2 linked regions of the Terriglobus roseus genome follow. The protein of the gene in region 1 binds, or shares a complex with, the protein of each later gene. Links are inferred from orthologs where the notes say so. Each region holds a gene or a part of one and is shown on either strand. Other genes may lie near its edges. The genes, in order: rimM and rpsS.

The links.
Region 2: the proteins of rimM (region 1) and rpsS are in contact, whole or in part, in a crystal structure (PDB 3A1P), measured with the Thermus thermophilus proteins. The link is inferred for Terriglobus roseus from one-to-one orthologs. Residues at the interface, in WP_008632437.1 of Thermus thermophilus: Val4, Glu5, Ile6, Gly7, Arg8, Arg22, Gly23, Glu24, Val26, Leu84, Glu85, Glu86, Gly87, Arg88, Tyr89, Tyr90, Tyr91, Phe92, Leu94, Asp111, Ile112, Leu113, Asp114, Ala115, Gly116, Ala117, Gln118, Asp119, Val120, Ile122; in WP_011173711.1 of Thermus thermophilus: Lys28, Arg29, Leu30, Lys32, Thr48, Gln56, His57, Val58, Pro59, Val60, Tyr61, Thr63, Met66, Glu73, Phe74, Pro76, Thr77, Arg78, Arg81, His83, Gly84, Lys85, Glu86, Ala87, Lys88, Ala89, Thr90, Lys91, Lys92, Lys93.

The regions. Positions count from the first base shown.
Region 1 is NZ_LT629690.1:2,379,026-2,386,564, forward strand. Bases 1,769-4,487 are described here. They hold rimM (ribosome maturation factor RimM), read left to right. Parts: upstream 1,769-2,707; coding sequence 2,708-3,268; downstream 3,269-4,487. Other genes in these bases: rpsP (30S ribosomal protein S16), read left to right, coding at 1,988-2,236; BLT38_RS09965 (KH domain-containing protein), read left to right, coding at 2,454-2,696; trmD (tRNA (guanosine(37)-N1)-methyltransferase TrmD), read left to right, coding at 3,311-4,114; rplS (50S ribosomal protein L19), read left to right, coding at 4,218-4,487. In the rest of the region: BLT38_RS09950 (VWA domain-containing protein), read right to left, coding at 1-785; BLT38_RS09955 (esterase family protein), read right to left, coding at 834-1,496; more of rplS, read left to right, coding at 4,488-4,577; pruA (L-glutamate gamma-semialdehyde dehydrogenase), read right to left, coding at 4,704-6,341; BLT38_RS09990 (glycosyltransferase), read right to left, coding at 6,384-7,539. UniProt on the Escherichia coli protein: One of at least 4 proteins (Era, RbfA, RimM and RsgA/YjeQ) that assist in the late assembly stage of the 30S ribosomal subunit.
Region 2 is NZ_LT629690.1:226,260-233,976, forward strand. The notes cover bases 3,127-6,023. They hold rpsS (30S ribosomal protein S19), read left to right. Parts: upstream 3,127-4,382; coding sequence 4,383-4,664; downstream 4,665-6,023. Other genes in these bases: BLT38_RS01120 (50S ribosomal protein L23), read left to right, coding at 3,127-3,396; rplB (50S ribosomal protein L2), read left to right, coding at 3,537-4,361; rplV (50S ribosomal protein L22), read left to right, coding at 4,720-5,241; rpsC (30S ribosomal protein S3), read left to right, coding at 5,355-6,023. Also shown: BLT38_RS01100 (GH92 family glycosyl hydrolase), read left to right, coding at 1-831; rpsJ (30S ribosomal protein S10), read left to right, coding at 1,151-1,471; rplC (50S ribosomal protein L3), read left to right, coding at 1,536-2,270; rplD (50S ribosomal protein L4), read left to right, coding at 2,429-3,103; more of BLT38_RS01120, read left to right, coding at 3,103-3,126; rplP (50S ribosomal protein L16), read left to right, coding at 6,149-6,595; rpmC (50S ribosomal protein L29), read left to right, coding at 6,639-6,893; rpsQ (30S ribosomal protein S17), read left to right, coding at 6,896-7,213; rplN (50S ribosomal protein L14), read left to right, coding at 7,400-7,717. UniProt on the Escherichia coli protein: In the E.coli 70S ribosome in the initiation state it has been modeled to contact the 23S rRNA of the 50S subunit forming part of bridge B1a; this bridge is broken in the model with bound EF-G.

The sequences.
Region 1 (7,539 bases):
GGATCACCGGGCGCCCGAGTACTATCCGGAAAGACATTCAGTGGGAACGAACCAGAGAGCCACACCAGATTCTTACGCCCAGGCAGTCCAGAGAGATAGCGGCCCAACTGGTTCATGGCTGCCAACGTCGACTTCACTCGAAAATCCAATTGATTCGCGTTTGTCTGGGCTTCGAACTGTCGTAATGACCCCACAACGGCAGGAGGGGCGCCCAGGTTCTCCATCTGGTCGGCAAAGGAGTCGTGTAGCTGGTCAGGCTTCAGCGTTGCTTCACGCGTTGTGGCGGATTGCATCGCCGCGCGCAGCCTTGTCAGGTCTGTTGTAGGTCCCTGCAACATCGATAGCTGAGAACCAAGAATGAAGATGCCGATGCGCGTTCCGGGCACTGCGTTCTTCAAAAATGTTGCCAATTGCCGATGCAAATTCAGTTGGTCGATTTGATCAGTATTAAGACGGTCGATCAGCAGAATGTTCGTTACGTTATCTGGCGGCGTAGTGGTGAAATTGGTAAACATGCCGGGAGGCATCTGGATCGCTCCCGCCTGTGCAGATGCGCCAGCAACATGTTCTTCAAAGTTGCGCAACGTCTGCGACGTACTATCTTCCGTCAGACGAAAGTCCGCTGCCTTTAATCCGCGAACGGCCTTGCCGTTGTGATCTGTAACCACAACGTCCACCAGAACGAGTCGCGCTGCGGTCTTGAGGGTAGGTGTGTCAGTGGAAGGCTTCTGCGCCAGTAGAGGCATGACAATAAAAGCAGCAAGGTATTTGAGAGCGCGCGGCATGAACGTTCCTTCGTGTGGAACATTGAAGCACACATCAACGACAACGCTTCACACGTAGGTTTGCACCATGCGGCGCCACCATGGCCAATCGTGTCCGGTATTGTCCCCCCAGACATCGAACCGAACAGGAACGCCCTTATTACGCATCATCTCCGCCAATCGCTCATTGTCGTTCCAGTACTGATCGTGATGTCCGGTGGCGAGGATGTAGGTGTTATGGCGGTAGCGATCCAGATACCAGGGATCGTGCAGATTTGGCAGAAAGTCCATCGGTAGGGTGAAGTACAGATCGTCGCAGTAATAGCCGTGGAGGAAACGGGCAACGTCGAATGCTCCTCCCATAGACAACGCCGCATTGATCTTGTCGGGGTGGCGTAAAGCCATGCTCATGCTGTGAAACCCACCGAAGGAACATCCCATCACGGCCAGCATCTTGTTTCGATTACGCCTATGGATGTATGGCACCAGTTCGTCCAGGATGTAGTGCTCATACTGAAGATGCCTTGCGACACACCAGCTTCCTTCGGCACCTTCAGCGAACCAACTTTCGTGATTCACCGAATCAACGCACCACAGTTGAATCTGGCCACGGTTGATCTTCGTTTCCAGCGCCCCCACCATCGCCTGATCTTCAAATTCGTAAAATCGGCCGCGCGAGGTGGGAAAGACGATCACCGGCAGACCATCCTGACCGAAGACCAGATGCTCCATGGAGCGCCCCAATGCCTCCGATTGATCCACGTGGTATTCGCGGTGCATGGTGCTACCCTCCGGGTACTAGGTGGGATGCCGTGCTCTATCGATATGGACGCATAGTACAGTCTTCGGACGCACTTACGGCGCGGAAAGACGAATTCGTCTGGCATCCTTCGCAGGAAGAATACTCGATGGGTTTGGCTCTAACCGTGAATCCCCTCTGACGAGGCTCTGGCAGATCGCCGGTATCGGTATCATCCGTGATTTTTCAAGGTGCATGCGCCGAGTAGCCCGGGTGCGGCAATGCGAAAAGATATTGGAATTACGTTTTATGGAGGATCTTAGCCGTCCCCTTCTTGTATTTTTAGGCTCAATAGCCCACAATAGATAGGTTGGAATGTGTTGCGCGCACCCCCGTCGGTGGCAGGCATTGCGCAATTTCCGCTGCCTCGTGCACCGGCCATCACCAAGACATTGTTTGTGAGTGAGGAAGTAACCAAGTGGTCATGATTCGTTTGGCGCGCGTTGGAGCGCGTAAGCAGCCCTACTACCGCATCGTTGTGATCGAAAAGGATCGCGCCCGCAACGGCCGTTCTATCGAAGTGGTTGGTACCTACAATCCGCGTACCGAACCTGCAACGGTTAGCCTGAAGCGTGACCGTATCGACTACTGGACCGGCGTTGGCGCTCAGATGTCGGATATCGTTGCGAAGCTCGTTAAGAACGCGCCCGCGACCGAAGCAGTGGCTGCCTAAGCCACTGTAAGGAGCGTTTCCACCTCGGGCCGCGGTTCTATGCCTTCAATGATTCGCATAGCTCCGCGGCTGTTTTATTTCAGTCACTTCTGGCGGTATAGGATCATCTAAGTTCGGAAGAGTTTCTCTGCGCAGCGGTAGTGTATGGTTGCTGAGCAAGGTATGAATCTCATTCCCTTCCAAGGTACGTATGACGGACCATTCCTCCCCTGAATCTGTGAATCATATCTCTGAGCTTCTTACCGGGATTGCTAAAGCACTCGTAGACCATCCGGAAAACCTGCGGGTGGAATCAGAAGCATTTGAATCTGAAACGGTTATCCGCCTCTTCGTTCACCCGGACGATTTGGGCAAGGTGATCGGCAAGCAAGGACGTACGGCAAGGTCGCTGCGAACCATCCTCAGCGCCGCCGGAAGCAAGATGCAGCATCGCTTCAGCCTGGATGTGCAGTCGGAGTAAAGGCGGCTCAAATGGCAGCGGATTGGATCACGCTGGCTCGCGTGGTACGTCCTCAGGGACGACGCGGAGAAGTTCTGGCCGACCTGAAGACGGACTTCCCAGAGCAGCTACGGCAATATCCCAACATCTTCCTTCGTCTTCCAGACGGCGAGCCTAAGCCCGCGGTCGTAGAAGACTCGTGGCTGCCCACCGGGCGTAGCGCTGGACGGATCGTTATTAAACTCCAGGGTGTCGATTCGATTTCCGATGCCGAAAAGCTTCTCGATGCAACAATTGAAATAGCTTCAGATCAACGACTTACGCTATCAGATGGAAACTATTACGTTAGCGATCTGATCGGATGCCAGATGGTGCATCACGGCGATATGGTGGGCACAGTTGTTGATATGCATTTCCCCCAGGATCCTTCTGGAAAGCGCATTGATGACGCCGCTGCGCTCTTTGTTGTGGAACGGGCCAACGGAGACGAGATACTCATCCCGTTTGCGAATGCCTTCGTTGCCAGCATCGACACTTTGGCCCGAAAGATCGAAATGAACTTGCCGGATGGCCTTCTGGAGATGAACGGCTAGAACCTCCGGTTACCCTGAGGAATAGCGACTCTCATCATGGCCCTGCAAGTCGACATCGTGACCATCTTCCCCGCTTTTCTGGAAAGCACCCTGCGCTATGGCGTAGTCGCACGGGCGTTGTCTGCAGGGATTGCGTCCGTGAACTGTGTAGATCTACGGAGCTTTACCCACGACCGACACCGCACCGTCGATGACCGCCCCTTCGGGGGTGGCGAGGGGATGGTTCTGAAGCCAGAACCTCTAAGCGAGGCCATCGAATCGCTTGGAATCGCCCCTAAGCCAAGTCGCGACACGCAGAAAGAGTCTGTGGTCCTGCTTTCGGCACAAGGGCGCCCATTCACACAGTCTGTTGCGCAGGAATTGAAGTCGCTGGATCGCCTCGTACTGGTTTGCGGGCGCTACGAAGGCGTGGACGAACGAGTAAACGCGCTACACTGCGACCGCGAGATCTCCATCGGAGACTATGTCCTTTCCGGCGGTGAATTAGGCGCGGCAGTCGTCGTAGATGCCGTGGTACGCCTGCTTCCGGGAGTGCTCGGCAACCCCGATTCTGCTCATTACGAAAGCTTCGGCCATGCGCATGATAGCGAACAGGCCGAAGACGCTCCGCCGCTGGCCATGTCGCCCTCAGCGGGGCTTCTCGATTACCCGCACTACACGCGTCCGGCGGAGTTCCGCGGTATTGCCATTCCCGATGTTCTAGCAGGCGGCGACCATACTGCGATTCGCAAGTGGCGGAGGCAACAGGCGCTGCAAAAAACAGTTACAAATCGGCCTGATCTATTGGAAACCGCAGCTCTATCCGCGGAAGATAGACGTTTTCTGGCGAAACTGCGCAAGGATTAAAGAAACACGCAGACCAATACGCCACGCGAGTGCGATTTATACCAACTTTTCCAGATTCTGCGGTATACTGAAAAACGATTACTAAGTAAGGAATTCAGGCATCATGTCCATTCATCCCATCATGCAGAAGCTCGCAGCCAAGCTGGAGCGTACAGACCTTCCGGAATTCGCTCCAGGCGACACCGTGCGCGTACAGGTCAAGATCAAGGAAGGCGACAAAGAGCGTCTTCAGGCGTTTGAGGGCATGTGCATCGCTCGCAAGAACGGACCTCAGGGGTCCTTTACCGTCCGTAAGATGAGCTTCGGCCAGGGCGTTGAGCGTATCTTCCCCTTCAACTCGAAGGTTGTCGACAAGGTTGAGAAGGTTCGTTCGTACGAAGTGCGTCGCGCCAAGCTGTTCTACCTGCGCGGTCTGCGTGGCAAGGCTGCCCGTCTGCGCGAGGTTGCACGTACCAACGCGTAAACCAGTTTCTCAGTTGGACTTTAAGAAGGCGAGCGCTTCGGCGCTCGCCTTCTTCATTTGCACTTCCCTGCATAACAAAGGGGCATGACAATCGCCATGCCCCTTATAAGACTTTTGAAGCAGAATTTAAATGCCGTTCGGCTTCGGCATTTGGTCCGACTCGTCAATGACGCCCTGTTTCTCTGCGATGGACTTCGCCTGCGTAAAGAGCAGGAGGTAATCGCCACCGCCCGCCTTGGAATCCGTCCCGCTCATGTTGAAGCCGCCGAACGGATGCGCCCCCACCATGGCCCCTGTGCACTTGCGATTTAGGTACAGGTTCCCCACATGGAACTCCTGCGCCGCGCGGTCCAGACGTTCGCGTGACATGGAATAGATAGCGCCGGTAAGGCCATACTCCGTGCCGTTAACGATATCCAAGGCCTCGTCGAAGTTTTGCGACTTGATCACCGCCAGCACTGGTCCGAAGATCTCTTCCTGTGCAATACGTGCGTTCGGGGCGATATCGGCGAAGACAGTTGGCTTCACATAGTAGCCCCCGGTTTCATTCGCAAATGCCTCGCCACCAGTCAGTAGCCGGCCTTCCATCTTGCCTGTCTCAATGGCGTTCAACACGCGATCAAACGCGATCTTGTTCACGACCGGCCCCATGGCAAAGTTCTCCACGGGATCGCCGACCTTGATCTTCTCTACGCGTTCCACGAGGCGATCGCAGAAGACGTCGTAAATGTGCGCATCCACCACTGCCCGCGAACATGCCGAGCACTTTTGGCCGCTGAAACCGAATGCGCTGGCCACAACGCCTTCAACCGCTGCATCGATGTCCGCATCCGCGTCAACCAGAATGGCGTCCTTGCCACCCATTTCAAGGATGGTTCGCTTGATGAAGCGCTGCCCGGGCTGTGTCTTCGCGGCGGTCTCGTGCACGATGAGGCCCACCTTCTTCGAGCCGGTAAAGGCAATGAAGCGAATCTTCGCGTTCGCCACCAGCGCGGCGCCCACGCGGTCGCCCGTACCCTGGCACAGGTTAACCACGCCTTCCGGCATGCCTGCCTCTTCCAGCAACGCAAAGAAGCGCGAAGCAATGGTCCCCGCATCGGGCGACGGCTTCAGCACCACGGTGTTGCCGCTGACAACGGCAGCCATAGTCATGCCAGCCATGATGGCCAACGGGAAGTTCCACGGCGGAATCACCGCACCGACACCCAAGGGGATGTAGCGCAGCGTGTTCTTCTCTCCCGGAAACTGAATTGGGGTGGTCGCGCGGTCCAGCTTCAGCGCCTCACGCGCATAGAACTCCAGGAAGTCGATGCACTCGGCCACGTCGGCATCTGCCTCGGCCCAGTTCTTGCCAACTTCATACGTCAGCCATGCGCAGAACTCGTTCTTGCGCTGCTGTACCAGCTTCGCAACATCCAGCAGTAACTGCACACGCTGCTGCACCGGTACGCGGCTCCACGTCTGGAATGCCTTCTCACCAGCGGCCACAGCCTGCTCCACATGCGCAAGCTCTGCTTCCTGATGCACACCAATCTTCTGGGCTGGATTCGCGGGATTGGTAGAGACGATCTTCTCCGCGGCATACACCCGTTCACCACCAAGGATGAGCGGGTATTCCTTACCCAATTCACTCTCCACCAGGCGAAGAGCTTCCTGCATGTTCGCCTTCACAGCGGAGTTTGTGAAGTTCTGGAAAGCTTCATTGACGAAGGTCTTCAGCGGAGCCTGAGGCTCGCGTACGGTGGGAATTGCATTCGTTGCCATAAATCCAGTTTATTCCTTTTGCAAACGGCCGTTATACATGGCCTACTTTGGCGACGGAGTGCCGTTCAGCATCTGATCCGTCGATTTGCTCATCTGCGCCGTGCGCTCCAGCTTGTCCCAACTGAACGGGCGGCCATCGATCACACGCTTGATCGTCTTAAACAGCACCACGCTGAACACTTGGCGATACGTGAAGCGCTGAATCCATATGTGCATCAGCAGCCACATGTCGCCTTTGCTGGCGGGATGCTTCCTCTCCAGCAGGAATGCCAGCGCTGACGCTGAGAAATCAATCACCATGAACGCCAGGAAGAAGTACAACAATTTCACAAAGCTGGCACTCGAAGCCGACTCCGGATGGAAGTGGTGATCGTAAAGAAACTTGAGGAAGCTGGCTACAAACATCAGGTCGATCAGCGGCGACACCAACGGCAACAAAATCTGAAAGATGATGATGTTCGGTAGCGCGAACAGGCCCATGGCGCGACGCTTCGTTACCGCGCCGATGTGCTTGAACACGGCCTGCATGATGCCGAACGACCAGCGGAAACGCTGCCGCATCAGGCCGTTCATGTTGATGGGCGCTTCGGTAAACGCCAGCGCGCGATCTTCATAGATCACACTAAGCCCCTGCTCTAGCAGGATCATCGTCAGATCAGCATCTTCCGCGACCGTGTTAGAGTGATAGCCGCCGCCCTTGTGGACAGCCTCCGTACGCCATGCACCGATGGCCCCCGGCACAACGACAACAACATCGAACAAGTCCAGGGCGCGACGCTCAAAGTTCTGACTGGTGATGTATTCCAACGCCTGCCAGCGTGTCCACAGGTTTACTCGATTGCCCACCTTCGCATTACCCGCCACCGCGCCAATCTGTGGATTGGCGAAGTGAGGAACAAGCCGTGCGATAGCGTCATGAGCAATCACAGTGTCTGCATCAATGCCCACGTAAATCTCTTCATGAACGTAGTTCTGCAGCGCATAGTTCAACGCTTCTGCCTTGCCGGCATTTTCTTTCTTCACCACCGTCAAACGACCGCTGGCAATGTCTTCGGGATACGCTTCACGCGCAACCTCTGCCGTAAGATCTTTTGATCCGTCATCAATCACGATGATGTGCAGGTTCTTGTACGTGCTCATCATCACGCTACGGATAGTGCGAACAATGACTTTCTCTTCGTTGTACGCAGGAATCAAT
Region 2 (7,717 bases), 2.2 Mb from region 1 along the record:
CAGGCATGCGTTGAATCGCTCGACGCGCACTATGGCGACTTCTGCATTGGACAGATTGCAGCGAAGCTTGGACACACGGAAGATGCTGCGTTCTTCGCGAAGCGTTCGAAGAACTGGCGCATGATGTGGGACCCGCAGGTGAAGTTCTTCCGCGGCAAGAATGCTGATGGCAAATGGGCACCCGAGTTTCGGCAGTATCAGTGGGGTTCGCCGTATGTGGAGGGCGGAGCGTGGCAGCATCGCTGGTCGGTTCCACATGAGCCTGAGGCCATGATGAACGAGGCATTCGGCGGCAAAGAAACCTTCGTCGCGGAACTGGTGAACTGCGTGGAGCAGGAGCCTCGTTTTGAGGTGGGTGTCTATCACCAGGAGATCCACGAGATGAGCGAGATGGCTGCCGTGCGCTTCGGTCAGTACGCGCATAGCAATCAGCCATCGCACCACATCCTGTGGATGTTCACGATTGGCGGTCGACCGGACCTGACGCAGAAGTGGGTGCGCAAGGTGCTGGATGAGCTGTATTCGCCGGAGCAGTTCTCAGGTGATGAGGACACCGGCTCCATGGCGGCGTGGTATGTGCTCGCATCGCTGGGGCTGTACACGCTGTGCCCGGGCAAGCCGGAATGGATGCTCGGTTCGCCCATGTGGCAGAAGGCCGAAGTGCGTCGCGGTCTGAAGGGAAGCAGCTTCACGGTTGAGGCTGCAGGTGACCCTGCGACTAAGCCGTATCGTGCGGGTCTTGCCGTTGACGGCAAGGCGCACAGCGGTGATGTGATCTCGCATGGCGACCTGGTGAAGGCTGCAACGCTGCGGTTCACCGTGAAAGCATAAGCAGCCATTTGTTCCATCGAAGGGCATCTGCACTGAAAATGGTGCAGGTGCCTTTTCTTTTGTCTTGTTTGTGGTTGGCGACAGGTTAATTTCTGGCAGAAATGCTGCTATGATCAATTGTCTGCTGCGTGAAGGTCGCTTGCGGTATTGGCGGCTGGTTCGGGATGGCGAGTGAGTCCCGGCGCGGTGGTCCCTGACAAATTTTTGCCGATCCACCGCATTTTCCTGTGGGAAAAGCGTCGTGCTTCGGTTACACTCAAAAGGTTGGTCTGAAGGCCAGCCGCAGTTGTAGATCTTTGCGTAAAGAGAGTTCGAACACATGGCTGCACAGCAGAGAATTCGCATTCGCCTGAAGGCGTATGACTATCGTGTCCTGGACACGTCGACCGGCGAGATCGTTGAGACCGCCAAGCGCACCGGAGCACAGGTTGCGGGTCCGATTCCCCTTCCCACGATGAAGAACAAGTACTGCGTGCTCCGTTCCCCGCACGTCGACAAGAAGTCGCGTGAGGCGTTCGAAATCCGTACGCATAAGCGGCTGATCGACATCCTGGAACCGACGCAGCAGACGGTGGACGCGCTGATGAAGCTCGACCTGCCCGCTGGCGTTGACGTGGAAATCAAGACCGTTACCAAGTAACACAAAATTTCAATAAACCGGCAGTGCCCCGCTGCGTGCGTGGGCATGATGAGGAGAGAATCACATGGCAGTAACAGGTTTGCTCGGTAAGAAGATTGGCATGACGCAGGTGTTTGACGACGCCGGTGTTGTGCACCCGGTCACCGTGATCAAGGTTGGCCCTTGCGTTGTCACCCAGGTGAAGACGCAGAAGACTGACGGCTACGATGCCGCACAGATCGGTCTGGTGGAGTTCGTAAAGGCCTCCAAGCTGACCAAGGGTCTGGCTGGTCACCTGGCGAAGAGCGATGCTCCGCCGGTTCGTGAGATCCGTGAAGTGGGCATTGAGTCCACGACCGGTGAGAACGAGGGTGAAGGCGCTGTGAAGGCTGGCGATCGCGTTCTGGTCGACATCTTCGACGGTGAGCGTTTCGTTGACATCATTGGTAAGTCGAAGGGCCGCGGTTTCGCGGGCGTGGTTCGTCGCCACGGCTTCGGCGGTGGCCCCAAGTCGCACGGCCACATGTTCCAGATTCAGGGTTCGATCGGTGCATCGTCGTTCCCCTCGCGCGTATTCCCGGGCCAGCGCATGCCGGGTCACCACGGTGACGCGCAGATCACGGTTCGCAACCTGCGTATCCGCGGTATCGACCTTGAGGACAACCTCCTCCTGGTTGAGGGTGCGGTTCCGGGACCCCGTGATGGTGTGATTCTGATCTCGAAGTCGAAGAACCCGCCGCGTGAGCGTCGTGGATTCGCCGGTTCGGGTACGGTTGATCCGCTGAAGGCTTCGAAGAAGGCTTCGGGTAAGAAGAAGTAAGAACTGACGGCAGAGCAATCTCTGGTTGCTCTGCCGCTTAGTGTGTAAGTGCAGTAACTCGCATCGTCTGCGGACTTAGTCGGAATGAGTAAGTCGACAGCAGGATGACAAATTGAACTTAGGGCGCTCGCAATAGAACGAGGGCCAGAGGAAGCAAGATGGCAAAGATTAACGTAGTCGATCTCGGCGGGAACAAGGTCAGCGAGCTTGAGCTTGCAGACGAAGTGTTCGGCGTCGAAGTGAATGAGTCCCTGCTGTGGGAGTCGGTAAAGCATTACCGGGCTGCGCTCCGCCAGGGAACCGCCGCCACCAAGAACAAGAAGCTCGTGTCGGGTTCCGGCAAGAAGCTGTGGAAGCAGAAGGGAACCGGTCGTGCCCGTGTGGGTTCGGTGCGTTCGCCTATCTGGCGTCATGGTGGTACGGTTCACGGACCCCAGCCCCGCTCGTATGAGTACGCCTTCCCCAAGAAGAAGCTGCTCGGTGCTCTGAGCTCTGCTCTTGCTTCCAAGCTGCAGGACGGCAAGCTGACGGTTGTTTCGACTCTGGATGTTGCTGAGCCGAAGACCAAGCTGTACCGCCAGGCTCTGGACAAGCTGGAAGCCAAGAAGACCGCACTGCTGGTCGAGAGCGGACAGAAGCTGACCGACAACCTGTTCCTGGGTTCGCGCAACCTGGACGGCGTTGAGCTGGTGCTGAGCTCGGAGGTTCACCCCTACGACCTGCTCCGCTACGAGCACGCCATCTTCTCGCAGGATGCTATTGAGGCTCTGCAGGAAGTCCTGAAGAAGAATGTGTCGCGCCGTAAGCTGGCTGCGAAGAAGGAGGTTGCGTAATGGCAACTGTTTACACCACCATTCGCCGCCCGCTGATTACGGAAAAGGGCATGATCGCCAAGGAGACCGAAGGCACTCTGGTGTTTGAGGTTGCTGCTGGCGCGACGAAGAATGAAGTGAAGCATGCAGTGGAGAGCCTGTTCAAGGTGAAGGTTGCTGCGGTTCGCACCGCCAACTACCTGGGCAAGGAGCGCCGCCGCGGTCGCTTCACCGGTTTCAAGCCGGACTGGAAGAAGGCATATGTTCGCCTGGTTCCGGGTTCGAAGATGCCGGAGTATGTCAACTCGCTCTAAGGAGCGAAACAGGTCAGCAAGTCAGCGAGTCTGCAAGTCATCGGATCTCGCGCAGTAAGTGAACTTGAAGGCTTGAGTACACGAAGTAACCCCAATCCGCGCGCCTGACTAGCTATGCGGATGGTAAGGAAGTTAGGGAAATGCCGATTAAGACATTCCGACCGATTACGCCGACACTGCGCTTCCAGTCGAAGCTGGTGAACTCGGACATCACGACGAACGAGCCGTACAAGCCGCTGCTGGCAACGAAGCAGCGCACAGGCGGCCGTAACTCCACCGGTAAGCTGACGATCCGTCATCACGGTGGTGGCCACAAGAAGAAGCTTCGTATTATCGACTTCAAGCGCGACAAGTTCGGTGTACCCGGAACCGTTGCGACGATCGAATACGATCCGAACCGCTCCTCGCGTATCGCTCTGATCAGCTACAAGGACGGCGAAAAGCGCTACATCATTCAGCCGGTTGGCCTGAAGGTTGGCATGACGGTGACCTCCGGTCCCGACGCCGACATTCTGGTTGGCAATGCTCTGCCGCTGCGCAACATCCCTGCTGGTACGACGGTCCACAATGTGGAACTGCGTCCTGGTAAGGGTGCACAGATGGTCCGCTCTGCCGGTTCGTCCGCGCAGCTGGTTGCGAAGGAAGGCGACTACGCTCTCCTGAAGCTGCCCTCCGGCGAAACCCGCCGCGTGTTGGTGGACTGCATGGCAACGGTTGGCCAGGTTGGCAACACGGATCATGAGAACATCTCGCTCGGTAAGGCCGGTGCAAGCCGCTGGCGCGGTATCCGTCCGACGAACCGTGGTGTGTCGATGAACCCTGTGGATCACCCGCACGGTGGTGGTGAAGGTAAGACCTCAGGCGGACGTCATCCTGTTACGCCGTGGGGACAGCCGACACGTGGTTACAAGACCCGTAACAACAAGCGGACCGATGTGTTCATCGTCAACCGCCGCAGCAAGTAATTCAGGGAGCGAGAGGAAAACATGGCACGTTCTACAAAGAAGGGCCCATTTATCGACGCCCACCTGATGACGAAGGTTGAGGTGCTGAACACCGCGAACAAGAAGGAAGTCGTTAAGACTTGGTCGCGTCGTTCCACCATCTTCCCGGAGTTCGTGGGTCACACCATTGCCGTGCACAACGGTAAGAAGTTCATTCCGGTCTACGTGACGGAGAACATGGTGGGTCACAAGCTGGGCGAGTTTGCCGCAACGCGTACCTTCAAGGGCCACGCAGCGAAGGCTGAGACGGCCAAGGGTCGTTAAGTCGGGATTAGTTACGTCAGCCTCCGGTTCTGCCGGAGCGCGATAAGGAAGAGTTATGGCGAAGACAGCCGAGAAGAGTGCAGTACGTGAGTTCCGCGCCGAGGCGCGGTTCCAGCGGACCAGCCCGCAAAAGGCGAAGCTGGTGCTGGACACGATCAAGGGCCAGAGCGTGGAAAATGCTCTGAACACCCTGATGTTCACCCGCAAGCGCATTGCTCCCATCGTGGAGAAGGCGCTGCGTTCCGCAGTTCAGAACGCAAACTACCTGAGCCAGGAACAGGGCTTCGATCTGGACATCGATCGTCTGTTCGTGAAGCAGGCTGTTGCAAACGAAGGCCCACGCATGAAGCGTATCCGCCCTGCCCCCATGGGTCGTGCGTTCCGCTATCAGCGTCGCCTTGCTCACATCATCGTGACGGTGGCGGAGAAGAAGTCTGTTGAGGCAACAAAGCAGGCTGAGGCTCCGGTAGCGGCTGCGGAGGGTGGCAAGAAGAAGGCTGCTCCGGCAAAGAAGGCTGCTGCCAAGAAGGCTCCGGCGAAGAAGGCCGCGAGCAAGAAGGCTGCTGCGACTGCGTAAATTTATGGCCGGGCTGTAAGCCGGCCCGGCATCGCCGAGAAGTTGAGGCGGCGAGTAAGTACTGAGTAAGTTCGGAACTAAGTTCTCCGGACGCGAAGTGAAGGGATTAAGTTATGGGTCAGAAGGTCCATCCGTATGGTTTCCGCCTCGGCGTGAACAAGCCGTGGAAGTCGCGCTGGTTTGTGGAGCGTGACTACGACAAGCTGCTGGTTGAGGACGTGAAGCTCAAGGCTGAGCTGCGCGAAAAGCTGAAGGCTGCTGGTGTCTCGTCCGTCGAGATCGAGCGCCCAGGCAACAAGCTGCGCCTCATCATCAAGACCGCCCGTCCGGGCATCATCATCGGCCGCAAGGGCGCTGAGATCGACAAGCTGAAGGCAGACATCCAGAAGCGTACGAACCGCGAAGTGTTCATCGACATTCTGGAAGTCAACAAGCCTGAGCTGGATGCGCAGCTGGTCGCAGAGAACATCGCTCTGCAGCTGGAGAAGCGTGTGTCGTTCCGTCGCGCGATGCGTAAGAGCGTTGATTCGGCTCTGCGTTTCGGCTGCAAGGGCATCAAGGTTCGTGTTTCGGGCCGTCTGAACGGCAACGAAATCGCACGTTCCGAGTGGTATCTGCAGGGTCGTCTGCCGCTGCACACGCTGCGCGCAGACATCGACTACGGCTTTGCCGAAGCGAAGACCACCTACGGAATCATCGGCGTGAAGACCTGGGTCTACCGTGGCGATATCTACGAGCAGAAGCGCCGCCGCGACAACGTCACGACGACGGGTGCGTTCTAAGGAACGACAAACATTGCGGGGTTGAGTAATCAACCCCGCGTAACACCAAGAACAGAAGGCGCGCGGAGACTGGGCCACTTATCTAGGTAAGTGACGCCAAGGCCGCAGCGGGAAAGAGTGCAGTTATGTTGCAGCCCAAGAAGGTTAAGTACCGTAAACAGCAAAAGGGCAAGATGCGCGGTAAGGCATGGCGCGGTTCCGAGCTTGCATTTGGCGACTACGGTTTGAAGGTTGTGGAGTGCGGCTACATCACCGATCGTCAGATCGAAGCAAGCCGTATCGCAATGACCCGTTACATCAAGCGTGGCGGTAAGGTTTGGCTCCGGATCTTCCCGGATAAGCCGATCACCAAGAAGCCCGCAGAAGTTCGAATGGGTTCTGGTAAGGGTGCGTTGGATCACTGGGTTGCAGTGGTTCGCCCCGGCAAGCTGCTCTTCGAGATGGAAGGCGTTCCGGTTGAGATCGCGAAGGAGGCCATGCGCCTTGCTTCGAACAAGCTTCCGCTCCGCACCGTTTTCGTGCAGCGTCCGAACATCAAGGCGATTGACCCCAAGGCTTCCGCAGCCGCGTAACTGCATAGCGTCTCTGAATGCAGACGCTGAATGAGAGATTGAAATGGAACTGAACAAGATCCGCGAATTTACGGACAGCGAACTGAAGGAGCAGCAGGCCCAGGCGGGCGAGCAGCTCTTCCGCGTTCGCTTCCAGAAGAGCCTGGGCGATGCCGCAGGCGTGAACAAGCTGCGCGAACTGAAGAAAGACATCGCGCGCATCAAGACTGTGGCGCGCCAGCGTGAGCTTGGCCAGGCCGTGGCTCCGACGGAGTCGGCTGCGCCCGCGAAGAAGACCCGTAAGGCGAAGAAGGCATAACGATGGCTGAGACGACTGCTACGACTACTGCTACGGCAGAGAAGATTGGCCACCGCACCGAGAAGATCGGCCTGGTGACCTCGACAAAGATGGACAAGACGATCGTTGTGTCGGTGGAAATGCGCAAGGCGCACCCCAAGTACAAGCGCATCGTGAAGTCGAACAAGAAGTTCTACGCGCATGACGAGCAGAACTCAGCCCGCGTTGGCGATCAGGTCCGCATCCGTGAGACCCGTCCCACCAGCAAGCTGAAGCGCTGGAACCTCGAAGAGATCGTTCGCCGCTCGAGCCTGAGCGAAGCGACTCCGGCTTCGAAGTAAGATAAGAGTTTGCCCGTCGCCGGCATCGTTCGGTGACACTATGGGCATGACGCGTCCAGCGCGACGATCGTTGAAGATGTCGTTCAGCGATCCGCTCCGCGGCCGCGACCATTTAGTGGATTTGACTGGGGCGAGATAGCCCCCGGCCTTAGGCTCTGGAAGCCTCGAAGGTCAGGAGAAGAAGCAATGTCCGTACAAATGCGTACGATTCTGGACGTAGCCGATAACTCTGGCGCACGCCGTCTGCAGGTCATCCTGCCTCTCGGTGGTGGTCTGGGTAAGAAGGCTGGTCTGGGCGATGTGGTGACGGCAGCGGTGAAGGAAGCTTCGCCCGACGGCACCGTGAAGAAGGGCAAGGTTGTTAAAGCCGTGATCGTGCGCACCCGCAAGGAAGCGCGCCGCAAGGACGGCACCTACATCCGCTTTGACCAGAACGCAGCCGTCGTGATCAACGACGCAGGCGAGCCGGTGGGAACCCGTGTATTCGGACCCGTGGCCCGCGAA